Regions from separate parts of the Marinobacter sp. MA genome, predicted to be linked through region 1. Evidence: predicted binding sites of a transcription regulator. Region 1 holds the regulator's gene; each other region holds the start of a gene.
The links. Region 1 encodes sigma-54, which starts transcription at its own class of promoters, with help from an activator protein. Its sites were predicted from a motif close to ANTGGCATNNANNTTGCTNT; they were not measured.
Positions count from the first base shown of each region.

Region 2: the regulator sigma-54 is predicted to act here: its motif matches at 2,322-2,341, upstream of glnK (P-II family nitrogen regulator).
Region 3: the regulator sigma-54 is predicted to act here: its motif matches at 2,555-2,574, upstream of flhA (flagellar biosynthesis protein FlhA).

Region 1 covers NZ_CP103058.1:2,951,356-2,955,826, reverse strand. The annotation lists gene NUW46_RS13670 (HPr family phosphocarrier protein) at 4-273, opposite strand; gene rapZ (RNase adapter RapZ) at 281-1,165, opposite strand; gene ptsN (PTS IIA-like nitrogen regulatory protein PtsN) at 1,194-1,664, opposite strand; gene hpf (ribosome hibernation promoting factor) at 1,752-2,060, opposite strand; gene NUW46_RS13650 (RNA polymerase factor sigma-54) at 2,161-3,681, opposite strand; gene lptB (LPS export ABC transporter ATP-binding protein) at 3,839-4,471, opposite strand, start outside.
Region 2 covers NZ_CP103058.1:621,038-625,508, reverse strand. The annotation lists gene trmB (tRNA (guanosine(46)-N7)-methyltransferase TrmB) at 1-147, opposite strand, end outside; gene NUW46_RS02810 (YifB family Mg chelatase-like AAA ATPase) at 219-1,751, opposite strand; gene NUW46_RS02805 (accessory factor UbiK family protein) at 1,815-2,069, opposite strand; gene glnK (P-II family nitrogen regulator) at 2,451-2,789, shown strand; gene NUW46_RS02795 (ammonium transporter) at 2,864-4,147, shown strand; gene speE (polyamine aminopropyltransferase) at 4,214-4,471, opposite strand, start outside.
Region 3 covers NZ_CP103058.1:2,781,747-2,786,217, reverse strand. The annotation lists gene NUW46_RS12885 (class I SAM-dependent methyltransferase) at 1-560, opposite strand, end outside; gene NUW46_RS12880 (uracil-xanthine permease family protein) at 541-1,797, opposite strand; gene upp (uracil phosphoribosyltransferase) at 1,800-2,438, opposite strand; gene flhA (flagellar biosynthesis protein FlhA) at 2,657-4,471, shown strand, end outside.

The DNA of each region.
Region 1 (4,471 bases):
ATTTTACTCACCTTCGCCGAAATAATCGTTGATCAGTTCGGCCAGGGCCTCTATGGCCTGCTCTTCATCCGGACCATCGGCAATAAGCTCCACATCGGTCCCTTTGCTGGCGGCCAGCATCATCACCTGCATGATGTTTTTTGCGTCTACATCCCGGCCCTTGCCACTAATCCGCACACTGCTGTCGAATCTGGATGCCGTGTTAACGAGTTTGGCCGTGGCGCGCGCGTGCAAACCCAGCTTGTTGATGATGGTAATCGGGCGGCGAATCATGGTTCGATCAGATCTCTTCCCGGGTCTGAAGGTGTGGCAGTTCGGTATGGCGTACCTGCACATTGCTGTAGCGCTGCCGGAAGTAGTCGCCCAACTGCTCGCAAACATACACTGAACGGTGCTGGCCGCCGGTACAGCCAATGGAAATCGTCATATAGCTGCGGTTGCTGTCTGCGAAGGAGGGCAGCCAGGTATCCAGGAAGGCCTTCAGGTCGTCGATCATCTTCCGGCTCGCCGGTTCCTTTTCCAGAAATTCGATAACCGGCTGATCCGTGCCCACGTACTTCCGCAGACTGGTATCCCAGTAAGGGTTGGGCAAACAGCGGACATCGAAAACATAGTCGGAATCCAGCGGTACTCCGTGCTTGAAGCCAAACGACTGGAACAGCAGTGCCAGCTCCTGATCCTTCCGGCCAACAACTCTCTGCTTCACCATATCCCGAAGTTCGTACATCGACATACCGGTGGTGTTCACATACAGGTCGGAAAGCTTGGAAAGTGGTTCAAGCAGCTTCTTCTCGCTGGTAATGGCTTCCCTGAGGGAGGTCTTGTCGTCACTCAGCGGGTGTTTTCTGCGGGTGGCGTGGAAACGCTGGAGAAGTGACTGCTCGTCGGCATCAAGGAAGATAATTTCAACGGTAACCCCGGTCTCCTGGAGGCGCCGGTAAATTTCCTCGAAATTGGCGAGCTCGCCGGAAAGGTTGCGCGCATCAATGCTGACCGCCATCTTGCCGAGCCGGCCGGGCTTGGTCTGGCTCGCGGCTTCCCGGGTGAGAGGAAAAAGCAAGCCAATGGGAAGATTGTCGATGCAGTAGAACCCGAGGTCCTCCAGCACATGAAGCGCGGTACTTTTACCCGAACCGGACCTGCCACTGACGATAATCAGCTTCATGACCAAATCACCTCCACTGCAATGAAAATCAGCCGCCTGAGGCGGTCATGCGCTGGTACAGCGTGCCGGCGTCCTCACATTGCCGGAGGCGATCACAGAACGACCGCTCATTGAACTTCTCTGCCAGTTGGCTGAGCAGCTCCAGGTGTTCGCTGGTTGCCTCTTTCGGGACGATCAGGGCAAAAATCAGATCCACCGGCTGATTGTCGATGGCATCGAATTCAACGCTTTCTTCGAGCGTCATCAGCACGCCCACCACGTGATCAAGGCCCTCCAGGCGACAGTGGGGAATGGCGATCCCCTGGCCAATGCCGGTACTGCCCAGACGCTCACGGGAAATGAGGTTGTTGAAGAGCTGGGTCTCGCTGAGCGTATTGTCCTGGTGGTTTATTTGCTCGGCAATAAACTCCAGGGCCCGTTTCTTGCTGGACGCAGGTACCCTGCAGAGGGTGAGCTCCGGAACAAGAATAGTGTCTATGGTCAGGGATGTGTCGCTCATGGATCGACTGCGTTTCCGTTAAAAAAAAGGCTGCGACACGTTGTTCATGTCGCAGCTCGATTAGATGACTTGCATGAAAACAGCCAGTTAGCGAGAGCCGTTTCCGTGCATCCGGTCTACATTCTTTTCCTTGTGCTTGAGGATCTGGCGGTCCAGTTTATCGATCAGGGCATCGATGGCTGCGTACATGTCCTCGTTTTCTGCCTTTGCGTGAATCTCACCACCAACCACGTGCAACGTGGCTTCCGCAATCTGGCGCACCTTTTCCACTTCCAGGGTCACCTGGCAGTTACTGATGTGGTCGAAGTGACGCTCGAGCTTTTCGAACTTCTCTGAAACGTAATCTTTCAGTGCGGGAGTCAGTTCTACGTGATGGCCTGAAATATTGAGTTGCATAGGCGTCTCCTGTTGTCATCGTGCCGGCTCCCGGGAGCCGGTCTGGGTGCTGGCGCATTGTGCGCCGGCGAATACGGTGTTGCGCCCCGCACCGGGGTATTCAGACCAGCCGCTTGCGCTCGTTGGACGGCGGAATGTGCATGGCCTCCCGGTACTTTGCAACGGTGCGTCGCGCAACCTTGATTCCCTGTTCTCCTAGCATGGCTGCAATTTTACTGTCGCTCAACGGCTTTTTGGGCGTTTCCGCGGCAATCAGCTTCTTGATCATCGCCCGGATGGCCGTGGAGGAGCATTCGCCGCCCTCGTCAGTGCTGACGTGGCTGGAGAAGAAATATTTCAACTCGAAAATGCCCCTTGGGGTATGCATGTATTTCTGGGTGGTTACCCGTGAAATCGTCGATTCATGCATTTCTACCGCCTGGGCGATGTCTGAAAGAATCAGCGGCTTCATGGCTTCCTCGCCGTGATCCAGGAATCCCTGCTGGTGTTCGACAATACGGGTCGCCACTTTCAACAGGGTCTCATTGCGGCTTTGCAGGCTCTTGATAAACCACTTGGCCTCCTGCAACTGATCACGCAGGAAGGTGTTGTCGGCACTGCTGTCCGCACGCCTTATAAGTGAAGCATAGCTGGCATTCACCCGAATGCGCGGGGCAATTTCCGGATTCAGCTCAACACGCCAGCGGCCATTGTGCTTGCGAACGATAACGTCCGGAATGACATAGTCGGGTTCGGCGCGATCAATCACGTCGCCCGGCCGCGGGTTAAGGCCGGTGATCAGAGCCAGAACCTCTCGCAACTGGTCTTCTTTCAGACGGCTGCGCCGCAGCAACTGGGCGTAGTCACGGTTGCCCAGCAGATTGATGTAGTGGGTAATCACCAGTCGCGCCTGGGCCAGCCAGGGCGTCTCGGGTGGTAGCTGGTTGAGCTGGATCAGCAGGCATTCCTGCAGATCCCGGGCAAACACCCCTGGCGGATCAAAGTGCTGGAGGCGGTGCAAGACGGCTTCCACTTCATCCAGTTCCAGAGGGTCTTCCTCGTTCTCATCCAGCAGTCCGGCGTGGATTTCTTCCAGAGGGCTGGTGAGATAGCCGCGCTCATCCACAGCGTCCATCAGGGCATGGGCAATGGCCTGGTCCCGTTCACTCAGCGGGGTCAGATTGAGCTGCCATTCCAGGTGATCCTGAAGTGTTTCGGTGGGCGAGTTGCGGGTCTCGAAATCGTGATCGTTCTCGTCGTCGTTGCGGGCGGCCGGCGCGGGCGCGGACTGGTAGATGTCGTCCCAGGCGGTGTCTACCGGCAGGTCGTCCGGAATGTTGTCCGGAATGTCGTTTTCGGAGGACCAATCCGGGCCATTCTCTGATTCGTCCCAGTCGCTCGAAGGTTCCGGCGCTGACTCGGCCGCGGATTCTTTCTCGCTAGTCTCGCGCTCGTCGTTCTCGGCGGTTGCGTCAGCCTGATCATCGTCCTCGGATGTCTCCAGCATGGGGTTGGATTCCAGTGCCTGCTGGATTTCCTGTTGGAGGTCGAGGGTGGAGAGCTGGAGAAGCCGGATCGCCTGTTGCAGCTGGGGCGTCATGGTCAGGCTCTGACCCAGCTTTAACTGTAAGGAGGCTTTCATAACCATGGTTCAGGATCCGTCACTCATCAGCGCTTTGTGTCATAAGTCGTGAAAAATTCTATATATGCCGGTTACTTGCCGTCGTTTTATTTTACCCTAGCAAGTTCTTTGCCGAGTTTACTTGCTACAGGTCATCAAAACAATGAGCCTTTCGGTGTCACAGCCTGAATTCATCGCCCAGGTAGACTTCCTTGACTTGCTGGTTGGCCAAAATCGCATCGGCATTGCCGGAGGCGATGATGTGGCCTCCGGAGACAATGTAGGCGTTCTCGCAGATGTCCAGGGTCTCTCGCACGTTGTGATCGGTAATCAGAACGCCAATACCCTTGTCACGCAGATGCCGGATGATGTGCTTGATGTCGCTTACGGATATCGGGTCGACACCGGCGAAGGGTTCATCCAGAAGTATGAAGGCCGGTTCCATGGCCAGCGCCCGGGCAATTTCCACCCGTCGCCGTTCCCCTCCCGACAGGGCCATGCCAACGCTGTCCCGGATATGGGTTATGTGGAATTCTTCCAACAACTCCTCGAGCTTTTTCTCTCGATCCGCTTTGCCCAGCCCCCGACGGGTTTCGAGGATCGCCATGATGTTGTCGCGTACCGACAACTTGCGGAACACCGAGGCTTCCTGGGGCAGGTAACCGATGCCTTGCTGGGCGCGTCCGTGCATCGGCAGTGGCGTAATATCCCGGCTGTCGATGGTGATGCGGCCACGATCGGCAGGGACCAGACCGACGATCATGTAGAAGCAGGTGGTTTTCCCGGCGCCGTTGGGGCCAAGCAGTCCCAC
Region 2 (4,471 bases), 2.0 Mb from region 1:
GTACTTCGGCCAACTCCGTTCAAACGCCTTTTTCTGGCCTTCCGTCATGCGGCCCTGCCGCAGAACGAAGCTACGCACACCGCGACGGGTCGTGACCGGGGAATCGGCGGAATCTTTGGGATCTTGCGGTTCTTTCTGGTCTGTCATCTGCAATCCTTAACCGCAGGCAGCGGGTCTGTTTAACGGTATTTGCCAACAGTTTACCAGAGTGTCGTCGCTCAGGCGGATACCACCGAGTTGCGGCCCTGTTGTCGGTCCAGTTGCCGGTAACCCAGCGCTTCAACCAGATGGCTCTGGCCTAGCTCTTCACAGCCCTCCAGATCCGCAAGCGTTCTGGCAACCCGCAATATGCGGTGCAACGCCCGAGCAGAGAGGCCCAGCTTTTCCATCGCACCGGTGAGCAGTCGTTCACCGGTGCGATCAAGTCGGCATGCGGACTGCAGATCACGCCCGGACAGTGCGGCATTCAGGCAACCCCGCTCTGCTTGCCGGGCCCTCGCAGCCAGTACACGCTCCCGGACGGTGGCACTGGTTTCGCCGTCGCCGCCCTGCCGCATCAGTACGTCCCCACCCTGCACAGGCACTTCAACGTGGAGATCGAACCTGTCCAGAAGCGGCCCGGAGATTTTCGACCGGTACCGCGCGACCTGTTGTGGCGTACACTGACACTCAATGGTGGGATGACCGCTATAACCACAGGGACAAGGATTCATTGCACCCACCACCTGAAATCGGGCCGGAAAATTCACCTGCCGCGCCGCGCGACTGATCGAAATCTCGCCGGTTTCCATCGGTTCCCGCAACACCTCGAGCACTCGACGCTCGAATTCTGGCAACTCGTCGAGAAACAGTACGCCCCGATGCGCGAGGGAGATTTCACCGGGCCTCGGGCTGCTTCCACCGCCCACCAGAGCGACGGCCGATGCGGTGTGGTGAGGCGATCGGAACGGCGGCTCCCGCCAACCCCCGGAACGAATCGGAAGCCCGGCCACCGAATGGACGCTGGCCACTTCCATGGCCGCTGCATCCTCCAGCCCCGGAAGAATGCCGGGCAACCGACTGGCGAGCATACTCTTGCCGGTTCCCGGTGGACCGAAGAACAGAAGATTGTGGTTGCCAGCCGCCGCGACCTCCAGAGCCCTCCGGGGTACCCGCTGGCCACGCACATCCGACAGATCCGGCACCTCACCCTGAGTGGCCGGCGCCTGTTCCAGCGAGGATCGCGGCACTGGCACCAGGCGGGCGCGGCCACTCAAATGCTCGCACACCGCCAGCAGGTGGCCGGCCGCCAGAACGTCACCCTGGCTGGCCAGGGCCGCCTCCTCGGCATTGCCATGCGGAACGAGCAAACTCCGCTGATCTTGCCGGGCCGCCAGCACAGCCGGCAATACACCCTTGAGCGGCCTCAATGCACCATCAAGGGACAATTCGCCCAGAAATTCGCAATCGGAAAGACTCTCCACCGGGATCTGTCCCGAGGCTGCCAGAATGCCCAGAGCGATGGGCAAATCGAACCGACCTCCCTCCTTGGGAAGATCGGCAGGCGCAAGATTAATGGTGATTCTGCGGGCAGGAAACTCGAAGCCGGCGTTCAGGAGAGCGCTCCGAACGCGCTCCTTGCTTTCTCGGACACCGGTTTCCGGCAGGCCCACGATCGAGAGCGCCGGCAGACCGCCGGAAAGATGGACCTCGACCGTAACGGCCGGCGCTGACACGCCAATTGAGGCGCGGGAATGAACGATAGCAAGCATGACAACCTTCCATGGTAATGAGCGGAACTGCTCGCCCGGCGTCCTGCCGAGCGTGTCCGTGGTTTACTGTTTTGGCAGGGAGTTTTCCAGTTCGGCCACCCGCTTCTCGAGCGCATCCACCTTTTCACGGGTCTTCAGCAAGACGGCCTGCTGGGCATCGAATTCCTCTCGTGTCACCAGCTCAAGGCGGGACAGTACGGCCATCACAGTCGCCCGGGCCTGGGTTTCAAAATCTTCCCGTGCAGCGCGGGCCATGTCGGGTACGAACTGGCCAAACTGGCCCTGCAGCTGAGCAAAAATATCCTGTGGACCTTTCACACATCACCTCACGAATCACTGAAATGTCCGGCTTCGACTAAAAGACAGGGCCTGTTGCCGGTCTGCGGGAGTGTATCACATCGCAGCCCCTGCCATACTGTAGGTTGCGGACCCTATAATGGGGGCTGCCCGGCCAGAGAGCCCGCTCCAATTTGGCTCACTGGTCAGCTACCCGCTCTATTTTGGTGCACAACTTTGCGCCATTCTGGTACGCGGATATCATATATAATTGTTTTTATTGTAATTTTTTGCGTTGGCATACCCGATGCTAAAGCTCTCGTACGCAATCCGCACAATTGGTGTGCGAGGTGGCAGCATCCCGAACTCAACAATCGGCCGACGGGCCCTCACTGTTGGGACGGCTTTACCAAGGAGAAAGCAATGAAACTTGTGACAGCGATCATCAAGCCTTTCAAGTTGGATGATGTCCGTGAGGCACTATCCGAGATTGGCGTACAAGGCGTAACCGTCACTGAAGTCAAAGGCTTCGGTCGGCAAAAAGGCCACACAGAACTCTATCGTGGCGCGGAATATGTAGTGGACTTCCTGCCCAAAGTGAAGGTGGAAGTTGCCATTGGCGACAACCTGCTGGACCAGGTCATCGAGTCCATCACCAAGGCAGCCAACACCGGCAAGATCGGCGACGGCAAGATCTTTGTGACTGAACTGGCTCAAGCCATCCGGATCCGGACTGGCGAAACCGGCGAAGAAGCGGTCTGAACCAGCTCTGATAATTCGAACAGCCAACGCAAAAAATTTTTATAACCTGAAAAGCCTCGTGCGGAGGGCTTCATATGGAAAGCAATCTAAATCACATTTTTGAACTCCAGTATGCGCTGGATACCTTTTACTTCCTGATTTGCGGTGCCCTGGTCATGTGGATGGCCGCCGGCTTTGCCATGCTGGAAGCTGGTCTGGTGCGTGCCAAGAACACCACCGAAATCCTGACCAAGAACGTGGCCCTGTTTGCGGTCGCCTGTACCATGTACCTGATTGTCGGCTACGACATCATGTACGACGGTGGCATCTTCCTGAGCGGCGTCACAACTGTGGCCGAGATGGACGACGCAGCCATTGCCAGTGTCATTGCAGCCTCTACCGAAGCTGGCTTCAGCGACATGGGTGAGTACAGTGGCGCTTCCGACTTCTTCTTCCAGGTTGTCTTCGTTGCGACCGCCATGTCCATCGTTTCCGGTGCCGTGGCCGAGCGCATGAAGCTCTGGGCTTTCCTCGCTTTCGCGGTTGTTATGTGTGGTTTCATCTACCCGATGCAGGGTTCCTGGACCTGGAACGGCGACGCGGTATTCGGCATGTACGAGCTGAGTTACAGCGACTACGCCGGTTCCGGTATCGTTCACATGGCCGGCGCAGCTGCAGCCCTGGCTGGCGTTATCCTCCTCGGTGCCCGTAAAGGCAAGTACGGCGCCAAAGGCGAGATCCGCGCCTTCCCGGGTGCCAACCTGCCCCTGGCAACGCTTGGTACCTTCATCCTGTGGATGGGCTGGTTCGGGTTCAACGGTGGCTCTACCCTGAAGCTGGGTGGTATCGGTGTTGCCAACGAAGTTGCCAACGTGTTCCTGAACACCAACGCGGCTGCAGCCGGTGGCCTGATTGCTGCCCTGATCGTAGCTCGCCTGATGTTCGGCAAGGCTGACCTGACCATGGCCCTGAACGGCGCCCTGGCTGGTCTGGTTGCCATCACTGCCGAGCCGGCGGACCCGTCTCCCCTGCTCGCCACCATCATTGGCGCCATCGGCGGCACCCTGGTTGTGTTCTCCATCGTGACCATGGACAAGCTGCGCATTGACGACCCGGTCGGTGCCATCTCTGTGCACGGCGTGGTTGGTATCTGGGGTATCTTCGCGGTTCTCCTGTCCGACGCAGACGCTACCTTCATGGGTCAGCTGGTCGGGATGCTCACCATCTTCGTCTGGGTATTCGTTACCAGCCTGATCGTCTGGAGCATCCTGAAAGCCGTCATGGGCATTCGGGTCAGCGAAGAAGACGAGTACGAAGGTGTGGATCTGTCCGAGTGCGGTATGGAAGCCTATCCGGAGTTTGTCAGCGGCAAGCAGTAAACCCTGACACGAAGGACGAAAAAAGGGGCGCCATCTGGCGCCCCTTTTTTTGTTTGCAGACCTTACTCAGCCTTCTTCCGGTCGAACCTCATCTTCCAGTGCGTCCACCATGAACTGAGGCATTGCCAACGCACCCCGATGCACGCCGGCATTGTAATAGCGGGTGACGAATGGCCGATTGTTGGCATCTTCCTCACGGAAGTATTTGACCGGGTTCTCCTTGCTGGCCATGGTGCAACTCCACCAGCCGGTCGGATAGACCGGCTGCGGGAATGGCAAGGTCTGCACGTGCTCGAATCCTGCCTTGCGCATGTCCTCGTGAAT
Region 3 (4,471 bases), 170 kb from region 1:
CTGCGCCAGAACAAGGTGATGGTTTCCAGGGAAAAATAGCTGGTCAGGCCTTCGGTGACGATGATTACCGGCTCGTTGTTCTCGAATACCCGGTCGATTACTTTTTCCAGTTGATACTCGCCGTGATCCGCGAGGATATCGATGGGCGTGACCTGGTGATGGTCGCCGAGGCGGCCCGTGGCCATCAGGCGGAGCGCCTTGCGGGCGGCCATGTCGGGCAGGTCGGCTTCGACCATGTGGAGCAGGGGATGTTTCTGGCGTAACCGGATGCCCCGGGGAGACATGCCACAGGCGATTTCCAGGACCTGGGTGATGCCCTTTTCTTTGATGGCCTGGTCGATCAGGTGGTCGATGATCAGATGGCGTTGCAGGAGGAAGGTGCGGAGGTTGCCACCGATGGCCGCCTTGCTGGCTGCCTCGAAGGGTGTCATCAGGCGGTATAGCCAGCGGCCTTTTTCCGTTGCCAGGGTATCGTCAGAAAGCCCGTACCGGTGCCAGACGGCACCGGTATAGAGGGCAGTGAAGCTGATGCCGGAGCTGTCAGTCGGCTTTCTGCTCATAGACGGCTTTGCCCCATGCCTCGCGGCTGCCTGGGAGGATCAGGTTCAGGATGATGGCCGCTACCGCACAAAGCGCGATGCCTTCCAGGTGCCCCAGCACCATCCCGCCGATACCGAATACCAGGGTGACCCCGACGATCACCAGATTGCGAGACTGTGACAGGTCCACCTGGTGACGGATCAGCGTGTTAAGGCCAACCACGGCAATGGAGCCGAACAGCAGGCACAGAATGCCGCCCATAACGGGGACCGGGATGGTCTGCAGCGCCGCGCCGAACTTGCCAACAAAGGCCAGAACGATGGCTACGCCGGCCGCCCACCACATGACTTTCGGGTTGAAGTTCTTGGTCAGCATGACCGCGCCGGTGACTTCAGAGTAGGTGGTGTTGGGTGGTCCACCGAGCATGGAAGCAGCACTGGTGGCCAGGCCGTCACCCAGGAGGGTGCGGTGGAGGCCCGGCTTTTCCAGATAGTTCTTGCGGGTCACGTTGCCGATGGCCAGCACGTCGCCAATGTGTTCGATGGCCGGGGCGATGGCCACCGGAATCATGAACAGCACGGCGCCCCAGCTGAACTCGGGCGCAACGAAGTTGGGAACGGCAAACCAGGCGGCTTCTTTGATGGGCGTAGTATCTACGATGCCTGCAAACGCGGAGAGGATGTAGCCGGTGATCACGCCGAACATGATGGGAATCAGTCGGAAGATGCCTTTGGCCCAGACCGACATGATGATGGTTACGGCCAGGGAAATCATCGCGATCCAGATAGCGGTGTCGTAGGGGATCAGCTGGTTGGCGCCGTCACCCGTACGGCCGGAGGCCATGTGAACTGCAACCGGTGCCAGGCCGAGACCGATGGTCATGATCACGGGGCCGATGACCACTGGTGGCAGCAGGCGGCGGACAAAGCCGGTGCCCCGCATCCGAACCAGGCCACTCAGGAAGATGTAGAGAATACCTGCGGCCATCAGGCCGCCCAGGGTTTCTTCCATGCCAAACCGGCCTTTGGAGGCGATTACGGGAGCAATAAAGGCGAAGGAGGACGCCAGGAAAATCGGGATCTGCCCGCCGGTCACCACGTGAAATATCAGGGTGCCCAGACCGGCGGTGAACAGGGCCACGTTGGGATCCAGGCCGGTTATCAATGGCATCAGCACCAGGGCACCGAAGGCCACCAGCAGCATTTGTGAGCCGGCAATGGCCTGTTTCCAGACCGGGTCGTTGGTATGATCCTGCATGCTTAAACGTCCTTCTGCTTGGTGCCGAAGATCTTGTCGCCGGCATCGCCGAGACCCGGAAGGATATAACCTTTCTCGTTCAGGCGTTCATCAACGGAGGCCGTGTAGATCGACACGTCCGGATGGGCCTCGAGGACTTTCTTGACGCCCTCGGGCGCGGCTACCAGAACCAGGGCCCTGATCTCGGTGCTGCCGGCTTTCTTGAGCAGGTCGATGGTGGAAATCATGGAGCCGCCGGTAGCGAGCATGGGATCGACGATCATGGCCATTCGCTGATCCAGCTCACCCACCAGTTTTTCCAGGTAGGTGCTGGCCTCGAGTGTTTCCTCGTTGCGGATCTGGCCGACAACACTGACCCGGGCAACAGGAATGAGGCTCAGAACACCGTCGAGCATGCCAAGCCCGGCCCGGAGGATCGGAACGATGGTGACTTTCTTGCCGTGAATCTGTTCCACATTCACTGGGCCGGCCCAGCCTTCGATGGTTTTTTCCTGCAGGTTAAAGTCCTTGGTGGCCTCGTAGGTCAGAAGTGCACCAACTTCCTGTGCCAGCTCCCGGAAATTCTTGGTGCTGATATCCGCACGGCGCATGATGCCGAGCTTGTGGCGGATCAGAGGGTGTTTTACCTCGTGGATTGGCATGGGGTCACCTGTGTGTCTGGTTGGGGTTTTAGCGTCGCAATTAAATGGCGCAAGGATACCGCATCTGGCAAGGCGAGTCAGGCCGCAAATGGCCGGTTCGCGGAAATCCACTAAGGGCTGGTACGGATCTTGCGATAACTCTTCCAAACGACGCCGCCGCGTCAGATTTTCGACCTTTGAAACGCCTGCAGGCACGGCCAATCGGAGAAGTATCCGGCATGGACAGAGCTTTAGTCCTCAATAACGTCAAAACCCTGACGCGGGGAAATCTGGGCATTCCCATCATGCTGATGGGCTTGCTCGGTATGATGATTCTGCCCATGCCGGCGTTTTTGCTGGACGTGTTCTTCACGTTCAACATCACCCTGTCGATTGTCATTCTGCTGGTCTGTGTCTACGCCCTTCGGCCCATGGAGTTTGCCTCTTTCCCCACGGTACTGCTGGTGGCCACGCTGCTGCGTCTGGCCCTGAACGTGGCGTCCACCCGGATCGTTCTGTTGAACGGCCACGAGGGCGGCGACGCGGCCGGTAAGGTGATCGAATCCTTCGGTGCGGTACTCATCGGAGGCAACTACGCCGTGGGTCTGGTGGTCTTTGCGATCCTGATGATCATTAACTTCCTGGTGGTCACCAAGGGCGCCGGCCGGGTCTCCGAAGTGAGTGCCCGTTTCACCCTGGATGCCATGCCCGGCAAACAGATGGCCATTGATGCGGATCTCAACGCCGGCCTGATCAATCAGGACGAAGCCAAGCATCGCCGGGCCGAGATTGCCCAGGAGGCGGATTTCTATGGTTCCATGGACGGTGCGTCCAAGTTCGTTAAAGGCGATGCCATTGCCGGCTTGCTCATTCTTGCCATTAACATCGTCGGCGGGATCGCCATCGGTATGCTCCAGCATGGCCTGGATTTCGGGCTGGCCATGGAGCGCTATGCGCTATTGACCATTGGTGACGACCTGGTGGCACAGATTCCCTCGCTGCTGCTGTCCACGTCTGCGGCGATCATGGTAACGCGGGTTACTTCCAGCCAGGACATGGGCGGCCAGATCCTGCAGCAGATGTTCAGTGCACCGAAGGCACTGTCCATTGCCGCTGGAATCCTGATTATCCTCGGCCTGATTCCCGGCATGCCTCACGTGGCCTTCCTCGGTCTGGGTGCGCTGGCGGGCGGCGCTGCCTGGTATATCTGGAAACACCAGAGGCAGACTGTCGAGGAGGGCGCCTTCCCGGCCAGGGGCGCTGGCGGCGCGGCACCACGACCGGCGGGGCGGGATCTGCCGCCGGGCGGAGACGCGGGTGGCGATCAGGCACGTCAGCTGCCGGCACCCGGAGAGACCAAAGAGCTGGGTTGGGACGATGTGTCCACCGTCGATATCGTCGGTCTGGAAGTCGGGTACCGGCTGATTCCGCTGGTCGATAAATCCCAGGGCGGTCAGTTGCTCAGTCGCATCAAGGGCGTTCGCAAAAAACTGTCCCAGGATCTGGGTTTCCTGATGCCTTCGGTTCATATTCGCGACAATCTGGACCTGATGCCCAACGTCTATCGCATCACCCTGATGGGCGTAACCATCGCCGAGGCGGAGATTCACCCGGACCGGGAGCTGGCCATCGACCCCGGCCAGGTATTTGGAAAGGTTGAAGGGATTGAAGGAAAGGATCCGGCGTTCGGTCTTGATGCCTGTTGGATCGAGCCCGATAAGAAAGACCAGGCACAGACCCTTGGTTATACCGTGGTCGATGCCAGTACCGTGGTTGCCACCCATCTGAACCAGGTGTTGCAGAAACACGCCCACGAACTGCTGGGCCACGAGGAAGTCCAGAAGTGGCTGGATCAGCTTGAGAAGATTTCTCCGAAGCTGGCCGAAGAGCTGGTACCCACCACCGTTTCCATCAGCCTGCTCCTGAAGGTCTTGCAGAACCTGCTGAAGGAGGAAGTGCCGATCCGGGATATGCGGTCCATTGCCGAGGCCATCGTGAATGTTCATCCGAAGAGTCAGGATCCCAAGCTGCTGACCACGGTAGCCCGGCAGTCC